Regions from separate parts of the Gelidimonas diazotrophica genome, predicted to be linked through region 2. Evidence: predicted binding sites of a transcription regulator. Region 2 holds the regulator's gene; the other holds the start of a gene.

Region 1 (3,418 bases), 410 kb from region 2:
ACTAAAGCGTATAAGCTTTATCTTGAACAGATACAATCTCATACTAAGTCGGGTGAGGAACCGGTGTTTTCTTTAACCCGTGCATGGACATTGGTACGTTTTTTTGATAGCAAGTTGCTTACGACCGCATGCTGCGTCAAATGTGGTGGTAATTTTATTGTGCATACACTTGATTTAAGTAACGACTATGTGTGCGGTCTTTGCCATATCCCTTCACGCGCCGGAAAAACCAAAAAAATCAAAGAAAGCGAATCGATATCCGCGATATCAGATACATCGCAGACTTGATCACCGCAAGGGAATGTATTTTGATTAATAGGGGTTCGTTTTCTACTCTTGCAAGAAACGCTAAATGTTTTGTTAAAATTCCGGCTTCTCAGGCCCTTTTCATTCAATTTATCAGTTTTATTTTCGTATTTATATTGTTTGCCAGCATTGGGCTATTATTTAGCATACGCAGTAACATCATACTAGCCTCCTTGATTCAGGGCGCTGTAGCAATGTCTCTCTCTTATCGCCATCAGATGGCTTCATGGTGGTGGCCGATACAATTCATCTTCCCTTGCGCAATAGTACTGACGCTTGCGCTGCAAATTCCATCCGGATTTTTCCTTGTTTTTTTTATATTTTTACTTGGGTTCTTCTGGACAACTTTCCGTACCCAAGTTCCGTTTTACCCATCAAGCGTCAAAGTTTGGGAATCAATTGAAAAACTGCTCCCTCATGACAAGCAGATTCGGATGATAGACATTGGCAGTGGCTTGGGTGGGGTAATCCTGCATCTGGCTGTGCGACGCCCTGAAAGTATATTCATTGGCATTGAATTGGCACCTCTGCCTTGGCTACTGAGCGCGTTGCGTGCTGCATTCAGAAAAAGCTCTGCGCGCTTTATACGAGGCGATTACGGCCATAGATCCCTTACTGAATATGACGTGGTCTTTGCCTATCTATCACCAGCGGCAATGTCAACCCTGTGGCAAAAAGCTGTTCGTGAAATGAAGCCTGGAGCACTATTGCTTAGTTATGAGTTTTCAATCCCCGAAGCAAATCCCAGCATCATTATCTCTTCAGAATGTGGTGGGCCCAATCTTTACGGCTGGCACCTGTAAAGAACTTTTTTGTTTCGTTCTAGTAAGATTTTTACTCAAGTTTGTGTAGTATGTGCCGTTCACAGCACCATTAAAGCTTTATTACGTCCATAGGCAGTCTGTAGCTGCAAGTCACGTTTTTACATCAAAAATGGTGATGTGTTAATAGATCCCTTTGCCCCGACTTGATTGCTGGAGAGTCCCAACGTGTTAGTAATTTTTGGATACATCATTGTTATCGCCTCCGTTTTTGGTGGCTTTGCCATAGCGGGTGGACATCTAGCCTCACTTTTACAGCCAGTGGAGTTATTGATGATTGGTGGTGCCGCTAGTGGAGCATTCATCGTTGGCAACAATAGCAAAGCAATCAAGTCAACCATTAAGGCATTACCTACTGTATTCAAAGGCTCAAAATACAATAAAGCCCTATACATGGAATTAATGTCCTTGCTTTTTGAAATATTAAGCAAAGTCCGCAAAGAGGGGTTGATGTCTATTGAAGGTGATGTTGAAGTACCGGAGCAAAGTCCAATTTTTAACAAATACCCGAATATTCTCAATGATCACCACATCGTGGAGTTCATGACGGATTACTTAAGATTGATGGTTTCTGGAAATATGGACGCCTTCCAGATCGAAAACCTGATGGACAATGAACTGGAGACGCATCACCACGAAGGCGAAGTTGCTGCAAACTGCATTGCTAAAGTTGGAGACGGCTTACCAGCTTTCGGTATTGTTGCTGCAGTCATGGGTGTAGTACATACAATGGCATCTGTGGGCCTACCTCCTGCCGAGTTGGGCATCCTGATTGCAAATGCGTTGGTAGGAACATTTCTGGGCATTTTGCTAGCATACGGATTTGTGGGTCCACTAGCAGGACTGTTGGAACAAAAACTGCAGGAGTCTTCAAAAATACTGCAGTGTGTAAAAGTAACCTTACTCGCTAGTCTGAATGGCTACGCCCCTGCACTGGCAGTTGAATTTGGCAGAAAAGTATTGTTTTCAACTGAGCGCCCAACTTTTATTGAGTTGGAAGAGCACGTCAAGCAAACCAAATCAAAATAAACATAAGTTTTTTCAGGAATTGATATGGCTGATGACGCACCACGCCCAATAATTGTTAAGCGTATTAAAAAAACTATAGGCGGTCACAATGGAGGGGCCTGGAAAATAGCTTATGCTGACTTTGTTACGGCTATGATGGCATTTTTTCTTTTAATGTGGCTCCTTGGCTCCACCTCAAAAGGCTCATTACAAGGTATTGCCGAATATTTCCAAACACCACTTAAAGTAGCAATGGCAGGTGGCTCTGGGAGCGGCGATAGCTCAAGCATTTTGCCAGGCGGAGGCAAAGACCTGACTCGGCAGGATGGCCAAATCAAACAAACTCGTATTGCTGCAGAAAAGAAAAAATATGACCTGAAAGATGCAGAAAAAGCACTTGAAAAAATTGATGCAAGTCGACTGAAAGGCCTAAAAAATCTTATTGATGCCAACATAGCAGCTCACCCGGTGCTGAATCAATTCAAAAATCAATTATTGCTGGACATTACCACTGAAGGTTTGCGAATTCAAATTGTTGACGAGCAAAACAGACCCATGTTTTCTTCTGCAAAAGCTGATCTGAAACCATACACCAAGGTAATCCTGCACGAAATTGGTGCAGTTCTGAATCAAGTCCCAAATAAGATAAGTTTGTCTGGGCATACTGATTCAGCCCCCTATTCAAGCGGAGAAAAAGGGTACAGCAACTGGGAACTCTCAGCTGATCGTGCCAATGCATCCCGCAGAGAATTAATTGCCGGCGGCATGGAGGAATCAAAAATTGTCCGCGTAGTTGGACTTTCTTCCGCAGTGCTTTTCGATAAAAAAGAACCTCTGAATCCTATTAATAGACGCATCAGTATTATCGTGATGAACAAGAAAGCTGAAGAAACCGCCACTAGGGATGGCGGTGTTATCGAAGTGGCGAATGAACCGTTAAACCAGCAAGAATTTACCAAAACAATTAAAAACTGAACCTTTACGTTCTTTCTTATATTGTTTTTTGCCAAGAACAGGATAAATGCATGGCAAATAATAAAATATTGGCGCCACAACTTAAAGACCTGCTATCCGATGTTTCTAATCATGGCAATCAACATCTTTTGGAAGTAGAAGTTGACTTGATTCAGACTACGAACTTGCTTGGAGAAGCAATTGACAAACTGGTTAATAGTTTTACATCAATTAACGAAGCAGTAAATTTCCAGCAAGAAGCCGTCAATCTGCTTCTTGCTGGAAAACGGCCATCGCCCGAAGATATCGAGCGTCTGAAAAAAATTCAT
Region 2 (3,418 bases):
GCTGGCCGCTGGTTTCAGCGCCAGCCTCGCACGTTATCTGACCGAAAAATCCCCAACTACAGTTAAGCCCGAAGCGGGGGTTCAATGGGTCAAATCGATCTTGGCCCGCAACATCACGAGCATGACTAATGAAAACGAAATTCTTGAAAAAGGCGGAGTGTATGCATTAGTCGGCCCTACAGGGGTTGGAAAAACAACCACTACGGCTAAACTTGCAGCGCGTTGTGTCATGCGACACGGGACTGGGACGCTCGCCCTCATTACCACTGACGGCTATCGTATCGGCGGCCATGAACAACTCCGTATTTACGGCAAAATTCTTGGCGTGATAGTGCATTCTGTGCGGGATGAGGCAGATTTGCGCATTGCTTTAAAAGAACTGAAAAGCAAGCATACCGTGCTGATTGATACTGTCGGTGTCAGTCAGCGCGATCAAATGGTGGCGGAGCAGGTGGCCATGCTTTCCGGTGCTGATGCCGATGTGAAACGTTTGCTGTGCCTCAATGCGACCTCTACCGGCGAAACTTTGAATGAAGTTATTCGCGCCTACAAGGGGGGCGGACTGGCCGGTTGCATCATTACCAAGCTTGATGAGGCAGCAACCATAGGCAGCGTACTGGATGCAGTCATTCGGCAGAAGTTGAATCTGTATTATGTTTCAAATGGGCAGCGCGTACCGGAAGACCTGCATATGGCCAATCCGTTGTATCTGGTCGATCGCGCTTTCAAATTGAAACGTGAAACTGCCCATTTTCAGTTTCAGGATGCCGAACTGCCTTTTGTCGTAGCGCATGCCTCCCGTGCGTTGAACGACAAGACCCTGCGTGAGGTGAACCTTGGCTAACTTCAGTTCCGATCAGGCAGAGGGTCTGCGGCGCATGCTGGCAGGGCCAAAACCGCGCATCATCACCTTTTTGTCGGCTACGGATAGGGAAGACAAGAGCGCAATGCTGGTAAATCTGGGTGCATCATTAGTTGGCGCCGGCAGCGGCGTATTGTTGCTCGACGCTTGTATTGAATCGACAGGGATCGGGTCCTGGTTGGGGCTGCCCAATGGCGTTACCTTGCTTGATGCGGCACGAAAAAAGTGTGACGTTGCAGAAATTGTCAGGCCCATGGCGCAAGGCTTCGGATTGGCCAGACTGGCTAGTGAGCGCTTCTATTGCGGCAAATATGATCCTGATGAAGTCAGCAATGTTGCCAATACTTTTGATACATTGGTTGCACAATCCGATGTCGTCGTCGTGGATGGAGAACTGGATGTAGAAGACATGTTTCCTATGCCAGCAATGGCATCCAGTGAGATCGTGGTACAAGTTTCGACTAATCCAACTTCCATCATGATGGCCTATGGCCTGATTAAGCGATTAAGCTCCCGGCTGGGGCGGCGATCATTCAGTGTTTTGGTTACCGGCGCATCAGAAAAAGAAGCCAAAGTTATTTACGGCAATATGGCGCAAGCCGCCAGCCGTTATTTGGCCATTCAACTAAATTCAATGGGGTCGGTGCCGGCGGATGAGCATCTTAGTCGTGCCACGCGTCTCGGTCGTTCGGTCGTTGATGCCTATCCGCTTGCAGGCGCTTCGGTTGCATTCAGGCGGCTGGCCGGTCGTTTCGTTATTTCAGCCCCTGACCATCAAAGATCGCGCACCACTTCAACTTGTGGCGCGACTCTCGGAACTTGAATATGTACACCATTCAAGGGAAAACCGATAGAAATCACCTTCTTGCGCAACATGCGCCCCTGGTGAAGCGACTAGCACACCATCTGAAAGCAAGGTTGCCACCCAGTGTGGAGGTGGATGATCTGGTCCAGGCGGGGATGATCGGTCTGCTGGATGCAATTGGCCGTTACGAAGCAAGTCATGGCGCGCAATTCGAGACTTATGCTGTGCAACGGATACGCGGCGCAATGCTCGATGAGTTGCGCAGCAGCGACTGGTTGCCGCGCAGTTTGCGCCAGAATATGCGGAAGATAGAAGCGGCAATGAGTGAACTGCAGCAAAGACTCGGCCATGCGCCTACTGAATCGGAGGTTGCCCGTCAACTGCAGCTTCCACTGGCTGAATATCAGAAAATGTTGGGCGAAGGCGCAGGCCACCAGCTTATTTATTATGAAGACTTTCATGATAAGGAAAATAGCGAGCATTTTCTTGATCGCCATTGCTCCGGTGATTCCAGCGACCCCTTAAAAAATCTGCTTGACGATGATTTTCGTGAGGCAGTCATTGCTGCGATTGAAAAACTCCCTGAAAGAGAAAGATTATTGATGGGGTTGTATTACGAACAGGAATTGAATATGAAAGAAATTGGGGCAGTAATGGGCGTTTCCGAATCTCGTGTGTGCCAACTGCACAGTCAGGCCGTTGCCAGATTAAGGTCAACACTTAAAGATGCGACATGGACTGGGGTAGTCTAGCCGGTGTATTACTGGCATTTTCCGGAATTATATTTGGACAAATGCTGGAGGGTGGACGTCTCGATGCGCTGCTACAGCCTGCTGCATTTGTGATTGTCTTCATCGGTACGCTAGGGGCTGTTCTGCTGCAAACGCGGCTGTCAAGTTTCTTACGTGGCGTTCAAATGGTCAGGCTTGTTTTCTTTCCGCCACTGGATGACCGACAGGCAATGGCGCGAGATATATATACCTGGAGCGTCACGGCACGGCGTGAGGGCTTTCTGAAGCTTGAGCCTTATATGGATGCAGCTACTGATGCTTTCGTGGTAAAGGGTTTGCGACTGGTTATAGATGGTTTCGAACCCGGCAAAATACGCGAAATTCTGGAATGTGATGTTTCAGCTTACGAGATGCGCGAACGTCAGGCAATCAAAATCTGGGAAGCCGCGGGAGGGTATTCACCCACAATCGGAATTCTGGGAGCAGTTCTGGGGCTGATTCATGTGATGGAAAACCTCTCGGACCCGGCCAAGCTGGGCGGCGGAATCGCCGTGGCTTTTGTCGCAACTATTTACGGTGTAGGCCTCGCTAATCTGGTTTTTTTACCGATCGGCCATAAGCTCAAGACCATTGCAGGGTTTGAAGTGCGCCGCCGTGAAATGTTGATAGACGTTTTTTCGGATATAGCCACCGGCGACAATGCAAGGGTTATCGAGGAACGGGTCGAAGGATACTTGAAATAAGCCGATGCATTCAGGGGCCTAGTGTGTAGCGAAAGGAAACGGCGTTCTTCCAATATTCCTTTCTTTATGCCCGGCGATGCAAGCATAGAGATGCGTCAAAAATAATATGGCTCGAAAAAAGTACGAGGAGGAGGCAGAAAATCACGATCGCTGGCTGATCTCGTATGCAGATTTCATCACGCTGCTGTTTGCACTTTTTGTGGTGCTGTATGCGGTATCTTCTATCAACGAGGGAAAATATCGTGTGCTTTCCAATGCACTGGGCAATGCTTTCGGA

The links. The regulator FliA, encoded in region 2, starts transcription of late flagellar genes. The targets are predictions, from matches to a motif close to CTAAAGTTTNNNNNNNNNNNGCCGNTA.
Region 1: motA (flagellar motor stator protein MotA) is a predicted target of FliA. The motif match lies at 1,144-1,170, and genes of this name have one in related genera.

What each region holds. Positions count from the first base shown of each region.
Region 1 covers NZ_CM146349.1:2,611,577-2,614,994, forward strand. The annotation lists gene flhC (flagellar transcriptional regulator FlhC) at 1-288, shown strand, start outside; gene KGFNPO_RS12130 (class I SAM-dependent methyltransferase) at 285-1,109, shown strand; gene motA (flagellar motor stator protein MotA) at 1,296-2,156, shown strand; gene motB (flagellar motor protein MotB) at 2,181-3,110, shown strand; gene KGFNPO_RS12145 (chemotaxis protein) at 3,161-3,418, shown strand, end outside.
Region 2 covers NZ_CM146349.1:2,200,577-2,203,994, reverse strand. The annotation lists gene flhF (flagellar biosynthesis protein FlhF) at 1-844, shown strand, start outside; gene KGFNPO_RS10245 (MinD/ParA family ATP-binding protein) at 837-1,685, shown strand; gene KGFNPO_RS10240 (RNA polymerase sigma factor FliA) at 1,688-2,419, shown strand; gene KGFNPO_RS10235 (flagellar motor protein) at 2,401-3,141, shown strand; gene motD (flagellar motor protein MotD) at 3,248-3,418, shown strand, end outside.